DNA from 2 places in the Homoserinimonas flava genome. Region 2 is predicted to be linked to the other one. Evidence: predicted binding sites of a transcription regulator. Region 2 holds the regulator's gene; the other holds the start of a gene.
The links. Region 2 encodes LexA, which represses DNA repair genes until DNA is damaged. Its sites were predicted from a motif close to TCGAACANNTGTTCGA; they were not measured.
Positions count from the first base shown of each region.

Region 1: a site for LexA is predicted at 3,818-3,833, ahead of ACY48M_RS02370 (Rv2578c family radical SAM protein). Genes of this name have one in related genera too.

Region 1 is NZ_JBUEQS010000001.1:502,304-508,874, forward strand. Features, by position in the region: gene ACY48M_RS02345 (YdeI/OmpD-associated family protein) at 1-203, opposite strand, end outside; gene ACY48M_RS02350 (ankyrin repeat domain-containing protein) at 292-729, shown strand; gene ACY48M_RS02355 (DUF7059 domain-containing protein) at 719-2,305, shown strand; gene ACY48M_RS02360 (GNAT family N-acetyltransferase) at 2,308-2,622, opposite strand; gene ACY48M_RS02365 (hypothetical protein) at 2,683-3,309, shown strand; gene ACY48M_RS02370 (Rv2578c family radical SAM protein) at 3,842-4,957, shown strand; gene ACY48M_RS02375 (nucleoside/nucleotide kinase family protein) at 4,979-5,440, opposite strand; gene ACY48M_RS02380 (SRPBCC family protein) at 5,471-5,926, opposite strand; gene ACY48M_RS02385 (DUF3097 domain-containing protein) at 6,083-6,571, shown strand, end outside.
Region 2 is NZ_JBUEQS010000002.1:636,031-642,601, forward strand. Features, by position in the region: gene ACY48M_RS08460 (ABC transporter permease subunit) at 1-154, opposite strand, end outside; gene ACY48M_RS08465 (ABC transporter ATP-binding protein) at 151-1,077, opposite strand; gene lexA (transcriptional repressor LexA) at 1,217-1,897, opposite strand; gene ACY48M_RS08475 (LysM peptidoglycan-binding domain-containing protein) at 2,189-2,524, shown strand; gene ACY48M_RS08480 (histidinol-phosphate transaminase) at 2,568-3,677, shown strand; gene hisB (imidazoleglycerol-phosphate dehydratase HisB) at 3,786-4,409, shown strand; gene hisH (imidazole glycerol phosphate synthase subunit HisH) at 4,450-5,088, shown strand; gene priA (bifunctional 1-(5-phosphoribosyl)-5-((5-phosphoribosylamino)methylideneamino)imidazole-4-carboxamide isomerase/phosphoribosylanthranilate isomerase PriA) at 5,220-5,969, shown strand; gene ACY48M_RS08500 (SseB family protein) at 5,966-6,571, shown strand, end outside.

The DNA.
Region 1 (6,571 bases), on a different contig from region 2:
ACCGACTTGATCTGGCCGTCGATCCAGCCGAAGCAAAGGGCGATGTCGAGCGCCTGCGCGTAGCGGATGCCGGGCTGTGTCGACGCCTTCTTGATGAGTTGCAGCCGCACCCCCGGGTGATCGCTGCCGTGCTCCTCAAGCCACGACTCCCACTCGGCCTCGGAGTGGGGATAGAGGATGGGCTTGTCTTCGTGTGCGACCACGCGCCCACGCTACTCGCGACCACCGGCATCCGACCACCGACTTCGACACCCGACCCGGGTAGCGTTGTGTCGACGACGAAGGAGCACCGTGAACGACAGCCCCACCCCAAGCCCAGCGGGAGACGCCACCCCCACCCTCACCGACGAAGAACTCGCCCTCGTCGAGACCATCTTCACGATGGCGCGCACGGGCCAGGCAGACGAGCTTGCGGCGGCTGTCGACGCAGGCATTCCGGCGAACCTCACGAATGCGAAGGGCGATTCGCTCCTCATTCTCGCGGCGTACCACCAGCATCCGCAGATTGTCGCCGCCCTGCTCGCGCGCGGCGCCGACGTCGACCGCGTCAACGACATGGGGCAGACGGCGATGGCGTGTGCCGTGTTCCGCAACAATGAAGAGCTCGTCGGCATGCTCCTCGACGCGGGCGCCGATCCCGATCTCGGCTCGCACACGGCGCTCGAGATTGCGACGCAATTCGGCATCACCGGCATGCAGCGCCTGCTTGAGCAGCGCCGTGCCCACTGAGCCCGTGCCCACCCAGTCCCTGCCCACTGAGCCCGTGCCGGCTGCGGCTGATCGCCTCGCCCACGTCGAAGCCCTCCGTGCCGACCTCGATGCCGCGAACTACACGGTCGACACGCTCACCTCGCTGTGGGGTGCTGAGGTGGATGCCGCGCTGTTCCGTGGCCAACGCGTGCCGGCCCTGCGCGCCATTGATGGTCGTGCCGAGCCTGCGGCGACGCTCGCGCGGCTCTTCGTGCTGGGCATCAATGATTCCCGCGCCGCCCTCGATGCCGCCCTCCCGACCCTCGGCAGCGCGGGCGCCGAGTCGCTGGGCCTCGTCACGGTGACGGGCGATGTCGTGGTGCCGCAGCTCGACCTCCGGCCGTACGGGTTCATCGACGCGCACGGCGCCGGCGGCTTCGTGCTCGCGAGTGACCTCGGCGAGCTCGCGCTCGGCCGCGCCATCCCCGAATCCCATGTCCTCGGTGTCGGCGGGGCATCGCGCACACTCGCGGGCCTCACCGTGCGGAACGATGTCGACTCAGTGCTCGACCTCGGCACCGGATGTGGCATCCAGGCGCTCCACGCGGCCCGGCATGCGCGGCGCATCGTCGCCACCGACATTTCGGCGCGAGCCCTCGAACTCGCGCGCCTCAACGCCGACCTCGCGGGCATCGAATCGATCGAGCTTCGCCACGGCAACCTGTTTGCCCCCGTCGCGGGGGAGCGTTTCGACCTCATCGTGTCGAACCCTCCCTTCGTCATCACGCCGCGGGCGGCCGGCGTGCCGAGCTACGAATATCGCGATGGAGGCCTCGTGGGCGATGCGCTCGTGGCGAGCGTCGTGCGTGGGGTCGCCGAGCACCTCACGCCCGGTGGTATCGCGCAGCTTCTCGGCAACTGGGAATACCGCGCCGACGGCGACGGACTCGAACGGGCCGGTGCCTGGGCCGACGGCACTGGTCTCGACGCGTGGGTCATCGAGCGCGAGGTGCAGTCGGTGGAGGAGTACGCCGAAACGTGGATCCGTGATGGCGGCACCCGGCCCGGCACGCCGGAGTTCGACGCGCTCTACACGGCGTGGCTCGACGATTTCGCCCAGCGGGGTGTCACGCGCATCGGCTTCGGCTACATCACACTTCGTCGGCCCGCGTCTGGCACGGCATCGCTCCGACGCCTCGAGCGACTGACCGGCCAACTCGGCACCGAATCGCTCGGCTCGCACATCGCTGCATCCTTCGCCGCGCACGACTGGCTTGCCGAGCACGGCGAGGGGCTCGCGGATGCCCGGCTCACGCTCGCGGGCGACGTCACCGAAGAGCGTCACTACTGGCCTGGTGACGAGCACCCCACCGTCATGACCCTGCGACAGGGTGGCGGCTTCGCTCGGACCATGCCGCTCGACACCGGCCTCGCCGCCGTCGTGGGCGCGTGCGACGGCGACCTTGCGCTCGGCGCCATCGTCGGGGCGGTCGCGCAGCTCACCGAAGTGGATGCGACCGCGCTGTTCGATGAACTGTTGCCGAGCATCCGCGAGCTCGTCATTACCGGGATGCTGCTGCCGGAGTGGGCCCAGCCTTCTAAGCTCAGCTTCTAAACTCAGCCCTCCAACACGTGCGGCGGGTCAACGATGTCGTCGTAGTCGCGGTGCTTCACCACATAGGCCGCCGCCATGGGGCACAGCGTGACGGCGCGTTTGCCCTGCGCGCGGATGTCGTCGAGGGCCCCGACGATGAGCTGGGTACCGTAGCCGTGCCCCGTCTGATCGTCGTCGATCTTCGTGTGGAGGATGACGCGGCGGTCGCCGTCGTCGCGATAGTTGATGAAGCCGATGATCGCGTCATCGAGCTTCAGCTCGTAGTGGTGGATCGCTTCGTTGGGGGTGACGGTGGCCACGCTGGTCTCTTCGCTCATGACACCATCCTGCGCCACACCCCCTGACATTCACACCGTGCGCGGGGCTAAGGTGCACTCATGTCAGACCCCCGATCTGCACCTGAAACCGTCGAGCTTGCCTCCGGCTGGGTGCGAATCGGAGCGCCCGCCCGACTACGGCAAGCGAATCCGATGTGGACGGTGTTCTTGAGTAGTCAGGTTGCGCTCATCTGCTTCCACGCTGCGAATATATTCGACGTACCTCTGTGGCTGTCTATTCCGGCTGTCGTCGCTGTCGCGGCCGCTTTCCTCGCGATCGCCGCGTTGTTCCTTTACTTTCGCTTCCCGGCAGCTGAGATCAGCCTTGATGCGGGTCAGATCCGCGTCGGGCGGACTGTTGCCGATTTCGAGCACATCGACACTGCTCGTCTTCAGGCGATCAGTCACAAGCGCTTTCGCGACGTGACCGTAGTGCTCGCGGTAGGCAAGCGGAGTCTCGCGAGCATCAACCTTCGGGGCCGCCAGGGGGAGATGCTGACGTCCGAGGAGCGCGATGTGCTGGTAGAGGCGCTGCGCCGCTCCAGCATCGCGATGCCGAAGAACCCGGATGACCCGAAGGACCGCTTCGCTCGCTACAACTTCCCGACAAACATCACCAGGGACGAGGCCATCGACGTCGTGCTGGCTCCACCCGGCCCCGGCGAGCCGATCCCCACTCTGGAATGAATCAGCGCGGATAACTCGAACATATGTCCGGCTTAGGATTTGGGTGAGATGCCGCTCCCCGTCGGCGCACCGTTTCGCTCGCCTGAGCCTGTATCTAGTTTCTGGCGTATAAAGATTCAGTAACCGCCACTAATGCGTAGGGCAGATCAGAAGATGAACTCAGACAGTGACCAGGAGAGGGCGCGTCTCCGCGCTCTTTCACGAAAGATGTCTGGAGCCACGAGCGTTCTCTTCGCGGTATCCATCCTTCTCTTCGTATTCAGCGGCATCGTCGAACAGCAGGGCGGCGATATTGCCACTGTCGGCTACTACGCGGTGGTACTGCCTCTGACTGTCGCGGGTGTCGCAGCCTTGGTATGGCTCGTGGTTCTGATTCGAAGGATGCGGTCGCGCCGCGACTGACGCAACGAAACGTCGGAACAGAAGCCGGTAGCCGAACGGGTGCTCTCGGGTAACGGTCTGCGGGCCGAAACGCTTGGTTTACCCCTCATCTCACCTAAATCGTAAGCCGAACATATGTTCTAATGAGTGCATGCGGTGGAGCGGGCAGGAGATCAACGGCGAGCAGGAGGGCGCCCTGCCCGGCCTCGCCCGACTGAACAACCTGGTGCGCACCGTGCGCACCCCCGAGTTCGACGGCATCACGTTCTATGAGGTGCTCGCCAAGTCGGCGCTCAATCGGGTCCCCGGTCAAAGTCAGATGCCGTTCGGCTGGACTATCAACCCGATGCGCGGATGCCTCCACCAGTGCACCTACTGCTTCGCCAGACCCACCCACACCTATCTGGATCTCGACTCGGGGCGCGACTTCGACACCCAGATCATCGTGAAGGTGAATGTGGGGGAGGTGCTCGCCCGCGAGCTGGCGAAGCCCTCGTGGGGACGGCATCCGGTGGCGCTCGGCACCAACACCGACCCGTATCAGCGGGCGGAGGGGCGCTACCGGCTCATGCCGGGCATCATCGCGGCGCTCGCATCGTCGGGGACCCCCATCTCGATCCTCACGAAGGGCACCCTGCTGCGGCGTGACCTGCCGTTGCTCGCCGAGGCGCGGGAGCATGTTCCGGTCGACCTGGCGATGTCGATCGCGATTTTCGACGACGAGCTGCAGCAGTCGGTCGAGCCCGGCACCCCGACCGCCACGGCGCGGCTTGCGACGGTCACGGCGGCACGCGAGGCCGGGTTCGACTGCACCGTGTTTCTCATGCCGATCCTGCCGTTCCTCACCGATTCGCGCGATCATCTCGATCACGCGTTGGCGCGCATCCGTGCGGCGGGGGCCACCTCGGTGATTTACACGGCACTGCACCTGCGTCCAGGCGTGAAGGAGTGGTATTTCGCGTGGCTGCAGCGGGAGCATCCGCACCTCGTTGGCCGCTATCGCTCCCTCTATGCGAAGGGCGCCTACGCGCCGAAGGAGTACCGCCAGTGGCTCGCCGCGAAGGTGAAGCCGCTCATCCGACGCCACGGCCTCGAGCGCGGTGTCGAGGACCCATCGACGGGCGGCGTCATGTCGAGCGCCCTTGATGCCGATGGGAATCAGACACGAACGGTCGCCCGGTCAGCAGCGGCTGGGGCATCCCTCATCGCGGAGGAGTTGCCACCCGAGTTCGCGGCACGCGCAATCGCGCAGCCCACGCTGTTCTGACGGCCGCGCAGCAGCTATCAGCTAGCAGAAATCAGCGAAGACGCGCCGCGGATGCTCCGGGTCGAGGTTGTCGACGATGGCGTTCGCCTGCAGCCGCAGGGTGGTGTCGCGAGGCCCCACCGCGGCGCGTGGGCTCTCGAGCCAGATTGTGTAGTGCCAGAGGTCTCGGAGGCCGTCGGCGAGGATCCCGCTGCCATCGACAACGAGCACGTCGTCTCCGGCGGTGCGGAATGGCGCGACGATGAGGGACCGCACGGCGGTGAGGTCCGCATCGCCACCGAGGCTTGCACGCGCAACGCTGCGGTCCGTCGAACGGATGCTGGTGGCGAGGGCATCGGCGAACACCAGGGTTTCGCTGCTGTCGGCGTGACCGTCAATCGCAATGATGGGCCGCCCGCTGCCGAACAGAGCGATGACCTCGCCAGTGAGCGCCGAGAACAGGTCGTTCTTCGGCGCCGCGCTGGCGAGGTCATCAGGGTTCACTGCTGGGGGGTCCTACCGGGGTGGGTGAGATCAGTTCTCGACCTCGCCGCGCCAGGCGCCAGTTTCAACACCACGCTTCTCGATGAACTCCTTGAAGTTCTTGAGGTCGGTCTTGATGGCGCGGTCATCAAAGCCGAGCACCTCGCCGGCCTTCTCGAGAGCATCCTGGGGCTCCCAGTCGAGCTGCACGGTGACGCGTGAGCTTGTGTCGCTGAGCTTGTGGAAGGTGACGACGCCGGCGTGCTTGTCGTCGCCGCCGATGCTCTTCCAGGCGACGCGCTCGTCGGGGAGCTGCTCGGTGACCTTCGCGTCAAACTCGCGCTCCTGTCCGGCGATCTTCACGACCCAGTGCATTGTCTCATCGTTGATCTGCGTGACCGACTGCACCATGCTGAGGAAGTGGGGGAACGCCTCGAACTGCGTCCACTGGTTGTATGCGGTGTTGACGGGAACATCAACATCGATTGCTTCGATTACCTGGGCCATGACCTGCTCCTTACGGTTGGTTGGCGTGTGGTTGGGGAGTGTCTCCCGGTGTCGGACGTTAGTCACGCATCGCTCCCTCGTGGCGCTTTTCACAGCGATCACGGAGCATCCGCGTGGGGTCGCAGCGGTGTCGTCTGCCGCAGCTAGCCTCGACTGGTGAGCAGCGACGACCTTTTCGGCCCCGATCGGTACAGCGCTGATGTGCTCGCAGATTTTTCACGCCGCAGGCCTGCCGCGGCGCCACCGACGGTCGAGGCGGTGGGCGACCTTGTCATCGAGTGGACCGACACCGGGTATTGCGGTGCGGTGGTCGGCATTGAGGGTCGGCACGTGCAGCTTGAGGACTTCAAGGGCACCGTGCGGGTGTTCCCGCTGGGCCCTGGGTTTCTGCTCGAAGGTTCGCCTGTGACGCTCGTCGCCCCGGCTGCGAAAGCGAAGACGGGGATGCTGCGCTCCGCGTCGGGTTCGCTCGCCGTCACCGATCACACGGCGCGGGTGGCGCGCGCGAGTCGCATCTTCGTGGAGGGCCGCCATGATGCGGAACTTGTCGAGAAGGTGTGGGGCCACGACTTGCGTGTCGAGGGTGTCGTCGTGGAATACCTGGAGGGTGTCGACGATCTCGACGCGGTTATTCGTGCGTTCCGA
Region 2 (6,571 bases):
CGAGGAGCGCGATTGCGAGCCAGAGCAAGAGGATGATGCCGCTCGTCCAGTAGGTCGAGCGCAGGCTGGTGAACTTGATCCACTCGGAGCGCACGACGCGCGCCAGCGTGAGGTGGGCGTCGGTTCGCACTGAGGGGGCGGTCGTCGTGGTCATCGTGTTGCTCCCGTCGTTGCGTCGGCTCCGCCAGCGCGGTACTCAACCTCGTCCTGTGTGAGGGCCATGTAGGCCTCTTCGAGCGAGCTCGCCACTGGTGTCAATTCGTGAAGCACGAGGCCGCTCGCGGCGGCGGCGTCACCGACCTGTTCCGCAGTCACGCCACTGAGGCTTGTCGCCCCATCGTGCAGCGGAGTGTGCTGCGCGTTTGGGAGTATCGTGGCGAGGAGATCCGGTCGCGGGGTGCGCACGCGGACTGTGGCCCCACCGGCACCGGCGATGATCTCGTCAACCTTGGCGTCAGCGAGGATGCGCCCGCGCCCGAGCACAATGATGTGGTCAGCGGTCTGAGCCATCTCGCTCATGAGATGTGACGAGAGGAGCACGGTGCGCCCCTCGCTCGCCAGGTGGCGTACGAGCCTTCTCACCCACTGCACACCCTCGGGATCGAGCCCGTTCACCGGCTCATCGAGGATGAGGGTCGCGGGGTCACCGAGGAGGGCGGCCGCGATACCGAGGCGCTGTCCCATGCCGAGGGAGAAGCCGCCGACACGCTTGCGAGCGACTGCCGAGAGCCCTGTGAGTTCGATGACCTCACGCACGCGGGTCTTGCCGATGCCGTGGGTCGCTGCCATCGCGAGGAGGTGCTGGTATGCGGAGCGACCGGTGTGCACCGCTTTGGCGTCGAGCAGCACACCCACCTCGCGCAGCGGGGCCTTGTGCTGGCGGTACTCCTTGCCATTCACCGTGACGGAGCCGCCGGTCGGGCGGTCCAATCCCACGATCATCCGCATCGTCGTCGATTTTCCGGCACCGTTTGGCCCCAGAAATCCTGTGACCATGCCGGGTCGCACGGTGAAGTCGACGTTGTCGACTGCAATCTTGCTCCCGTAGCGCTTGCTCAGCGCTGTCGCCTCGATCATGCCTGCCCTTCCGTTGCGTCATGAGGCAATCGCCCCACCGCTGCGACGCTAGGGCATGCGCGGCGTCATAGGCATCCGTCGTCGGGATGATATTCGCGGGATGATAATCGTCGGGGCGAGTCCGACGCGCGGCTCTGGGCTAGACGGCCCGGAGCACGGCGACGACCTTGCCGAGCACGTCGGCGAAGTCACCAAGGATAGGCGCAAAGGCACTGTTGCGTGGCAGAAGCCAGGTGTGACCGTCTCGTTGCTGGAACACCTTGACGGTTGCTTCGTCATCGAGCATGGCCGCGACGATGTCGCCGTTCTCCGCCGTCTTCTGCTGGCGCACGACGATCCAGTCGCCGTCGCAGATGGCGGCGTCGATCATCGAATCGCCGACGACCTTGAGCATGAAGAGGTCGCCCTTGCCGACGAGCTGGCGGGGGATGGGAAAGACCTCATCCACCTGTTCCTCCGCCGTGATGGGGATGCCGGCGGCGATGCGGCCAACGAGGGGCACCATGGCGGCATCGCCAATGGGCGTTGCGGTGCCGGCTTCCGGCATCGACTCGGAGTCGAGACGGTCGCTCTGCGGCACGTCGATAAGCACCTCGATCGCCCGCGGCCGATTGGGGTCACGGCGGAGGTAGCCGCTGAGCTCAAGCTGACCGAGCTGATGGGTGACGCTCGATAGCGAGGCGAGGCCGACTGCGTCGCCGATCTCCCGCATGCTCGGCGGGTAGCCGTGGTTGGCAACGGCGCGCTGGATGAACTCCAGGATCGCGAGCTGCTTCTCGCTCAGGTTCCTGCGCCGTCGAGTCGAAGGCTTCTCGTCCATGGGGCTCCTCGCTTAAACCGAATGTCGGTGGCTGCTGCTTTGCTTTCAACCAGACAATCGAAACTGTATCCGCCTCAGGGCTCGAGAACAAACATCTGTTCGAGTGTGTCGGCGAATTCGGTGCGTATTTCTCCAGAAATGCGCACTTGCGTTCGAAGACAATCGAAGATATGTTCGGTACAAAGATCCGCACCCCGGGGTTCCCGGCCGAATCCCGGGTGCGGATTCTTTCTCCGGATGATCACAGGTCGACGGATTTCGAGCAGCACGCAGGCGAAAGGAGCACCAGACATGAGCAACACCGCAGCACACCAGCCCCGTCCCCGACTCCGCCTTACCCGGCGTGGCCGCGTTGTCTTCACGACGCTCGCAGCCTCACCTCTCGTCGTCGTCGCGCTCATCCTCGGCCTGAACGGCGGAATGGCCACGGCCACCGGTGCCGCTGGAGCGCCACTCGATTCCGTGACGGTCAGCGCTGGGCAGTCCATGTGGGCCCTTGCGAGTGCTGTCGCGCCAGACGAAGACCCGCGCGAGGTGATCGCCGACTTCGTGCAGGTCAATCAACTCGATTCCGCCGATGTCGTTCCCGGACAGCCGCTGCTGGTTCCTGCCAAGTACTCCGACTAGCTCGGCTCCTGAGTCCGGCGTGCTCGGCTCCTAAGATGGAGGGGTGGCTTCACTGTCAGACCTTCCCATCCGCGACAACCTTCGCGGGCTCACCCCTTACGGTGCCCCGCAGAAGCAGGTTCGATATGCGCTCAACGTCAACGAGAACACGCATGCAATCCCCGAGGCGGTTGCCCACGACGTCGTGACCTCGCTCGCGCAGGCCCTGCTCGGCATCAATCGTTACCCCGATCGCGAGTTCACAACACTGCGCGAGAGTCTTGCTCGCTACGTCGGCCACGGGGCATCCGCGGACCACATCTGGGCGGCGAATGGGTCCAATGAGGTTCTGCAGCAGATCCTCCAGGCATTCGGTGGGCCCGGTCGCAGCGTGCTGGGGTTCCCTCCCACCTACTCGATGCATTCGATCATCGCGGCTGGCACCGATACGACGTGGATCGCGGGGGAGCGGGATGCAGGCTACGAGCTCTCACCCGAGCTCGTCCGGGAGTGGGTGACCAAGACGAAACCTGACCTTGTGTTTCTCTGTGCGCCGAACAATCCGACCGGCACGCCGATGACCCTCGAGACAATCGTTGCTGCGTACGACGCGACCGATGGCATGGTCGTCGTCGATGAGGCGTATGCGGAGTTTGCCCCGGAGGGCACCGATTCCGCGCTAACACTCCTCGAAGGCCGTGAGCGGCTCATCGTGTCGCGCACAATGAGCAAGGCGTTTGCTTTCGCCGGCGCTCGTGTCGGCTACATGGTCGCCGACCCGGCGGTGTGTGATGCCATCAGGCTCGTGCGCCTGCCATATCACCTGTCGGCGCTGACCCAGGCGGCCGCGATCGCTGCGCTCGATCACACGAGCGAGATGCTCGCGATGGTCGACGATATCCGCCGCCAGCGTGACCGACTGCTCCTCGAGCTGCCAAAGCTTGGCTTCACGGTGTGGCCGAGCGAAGCAAACTTTGTGCTGTTCGGTGGGGTGCACCATCCGCACGCGCTGTTCGAAGCCCTGCTTGAGCGCGACATCATCATCCGCGATCTCGGCATCCCGCACCACCTGCGCGTTACTGCAGGCACCGAGGAGGAGACGACAGTCTTCCTCGACGCGCTCGAGCAGCTTGGCGGTGCAGGATTCGGCGGCGCGGCATCCGGCGCTGCCTGACCTCCGAGCTTCGGGGCGTAGCGCGTCGCTAAGCTTGACGGAGGGCGGCCGGGCCGCCCGCACCGACTCCGACGAGGTGTCGATGTTCTCGCGACAGAAGGATTCCCCATGGCAGAGCAGGCCACGACGAGCGGGCGCAGGGTCGCGCAGCTGAGCCGCGAGACGAGCGAGTCGAGCATCGAGCTCTCGCTCGACCTCGACGGCACTGGGCGCGCTGACATCTCGACCTCGGTGCCGTTCTTCGACCACATGCTCACCGCCTTCGCGAAGCACTCACTCATCGACCTGACAGTGCGCGCGACCGGCGATGTCGAAATTGATGTCCACCACACGGTCGAGGACATCGGTATCGTCCTCGGCAAGGCGCTCGCGCAGGCGCTCGGCGACAAGTCCGGCATCTCCCGCTTCGGTGACGCCATGGTGCCCCTCGACGAGGCGCTCGTGAGTGCTGTCGTCGATGTTTCTGGCCGGCCCTTCCTTGTGCACGAAGGTGAACCTGCTGGCTTTGAGTTCCACCTCATCGGCGGTCACTTCACCGGCTCGATGGTGCGCCACGTCTTCGAAGCGATCACCTTCCACGCCGGCCTCACCGTCCACATCCGCGTGCTTGGCGGTCGCGACCCCCACCACATCGCGGAGGCGGAGTTCAAGGCATTTGCCAGGGCGATGCGCAAGGCCATCGAGCCGGATGCTCGCGTGCGCGGCATCCCGTCGACGAAGGGTGCACTGTGACAGACGAGCGCATCGACGCGGTCTCGTGGCGAGGCTCAGCATGAGCGACGCGAGACCGAAGGTCGTCGTGCTCGACTACGGCAGTGGCAACGTCCACTCCGCGGTCAAGGCGATGGAGCTCGCGGGCGCCGAGGTGGAGCTCACGGCCGACCCCAAAGCGGTCGCTTCGGCTGATGGTCTGCTGGTGCCGGGGGTGGGCGCATTCTCCGCTGTCATGCGGGCGCTCGACGGTGTCAATGGCGCTGAGCTCATCGATCGTCGCTTGGCCGGGGGGCGCCCTGTTCTCGGCATTTGTGTGGGCATGCAGGTGATGTTCGAGCGCGGCATTGAGCGCGGTGTGACCACCGACGGCCTGGGGGAGTGGCCGGGCACGGTCGAGGAGCTCACTGCCCCGGTCGTGCCGCACATGGGCTGGAACACGGTCGAGTCGCCTGACGGGTCTGCCCTGTTCGACGGTATCGCCGAAGAGCGTTTCTACTTCGTGCATTCCTATGCCGCGACGACGTGGGGCATCGACGCGATGCCGCCGTTCCCGGCCGCGAAGCTCACCTGGGCAGAGCACGGCGGTCGCTTTCTCGCGGCCGTTGAGAATGGCCCCTTGAGCGCAACACAGTTTCACCCGGAGAAGTCTGGAGCGCCCGGCATCCGCCTGCTCTCGAACTGGCTCGGCACGCTCTGAGGCAGGATCAACCGCGCGAGAGCGGTCGAATTCGCCGCAACCGCAATCGCGAGTAGTATCTGTTTCTTGTTGTGCGCCTTCGCGCGAATACTCCATCTCAACCCACGGCATCCCCGCTGAGAAAGTTCATGATGAGCGAGTTCAACACGACCCCCAGCCTGACTCTGTTCCCGGCGGTCGATGTCTCCGATGGCAAGGCGGTCCGTCTCACCCGCGGCGAAGCGGGCACCGAGACCAGCTATGGCGATCCGGTCGCGGCCGCGGAGTCGTGGGCTGAGCAGGGCGCCGACTGGATCCACCTCGTCGACCTCGATGCTGCGTTCGGTCGCGGCTCGAATCACGGCGTCATCAAGAAGGTCATCCGACAGGTGCGTGGCGGGCTCAACATCGAGCTTTCCGGTGGCATCCGCGATGACCGTTCGCTCGAGGCGGCGCTCGCGACCGGCGCCAAGCGTCTGAACCTCGGTACTGCGGCACTCGAGAACCCGGAGTGGGCCGCCCACGTCATCGCCGAATACGGCGAGGCCATCGCGGTCGGGCTCGATGTTCGCGGCACGACCCTCGCCACGCGCGGCTGGACGCAGGAGGGTGGCGACCTCTGGACGGTCATGGAGCGTCTCGAGGAGGCCGGATGTTCGCGCTACGTCGTCACCGACGTCACGAAAGACGGCACATTGCAGGGGCCGAACGTGTCGCTGCTCCGCGAGGTGCTCGATCACACGCAGAAGCCGGTGATTGCTTCGGGTGGAGTTTCAAGCCTCGATGACCTCGTTGCCCTGCGCGAGCTCGTGCCACTCGGCCTCGAGGGCGCGATCGTTGGCAAGGCGCTCTACAACGGGGAGTTCACGCTCGCTGAAGCGCTCGACATCGCGGGCAATTGACCTCAGCCTCCTCGAACGACCACGCTTCGGGCGGCGCCGACTCGGCGGGCCAGCCCTGGGCTGGTCGCTCCTTCGGGCAGACGCCGTTCGCTGATGACGACGGTTCGGCGCCCGCAGGTTTTCTCGAGGCGATTACGGCCTTTCGTTCCGGCACGGTCGGTGAATCGGTGGTGGTCGACGCGCTGCGTGACATCCGACTCTTGATTCCGCTCGTTGCGTCGCTCGGCGAGGCGGGCGTGAACGACCATGGGGTCACGGTCGACAAGAGCGCAGATCTCGCCATTGTGACGGTCGCGGGGCCTGACGGCCGCGCGGTTCTCCCCGTGTTCAGTTCGGTCGCTGCGATGCAGGCTTGGAACCCGGTCGCACGCCCGGTGCCTGCCGACGCCGTTCGCGTCGCGCTGGCCGCGGCTGATGAATCGACCGAGCTCGTTGTCGTCGATGCGACGAGTGAGTCGGAGTTCGCGATCCGCCGGCCGGCCCTCTGGGCGATGGCGCAGTCGCTGCCGTGGCAGTCGCCGCTCGATGATGGCGAAGTGTTGGCGGCGTTTGCTGCCGCGGTCGAGAGTGAGGCGGATGTCGCGGGCATCAGCCTGCACGCG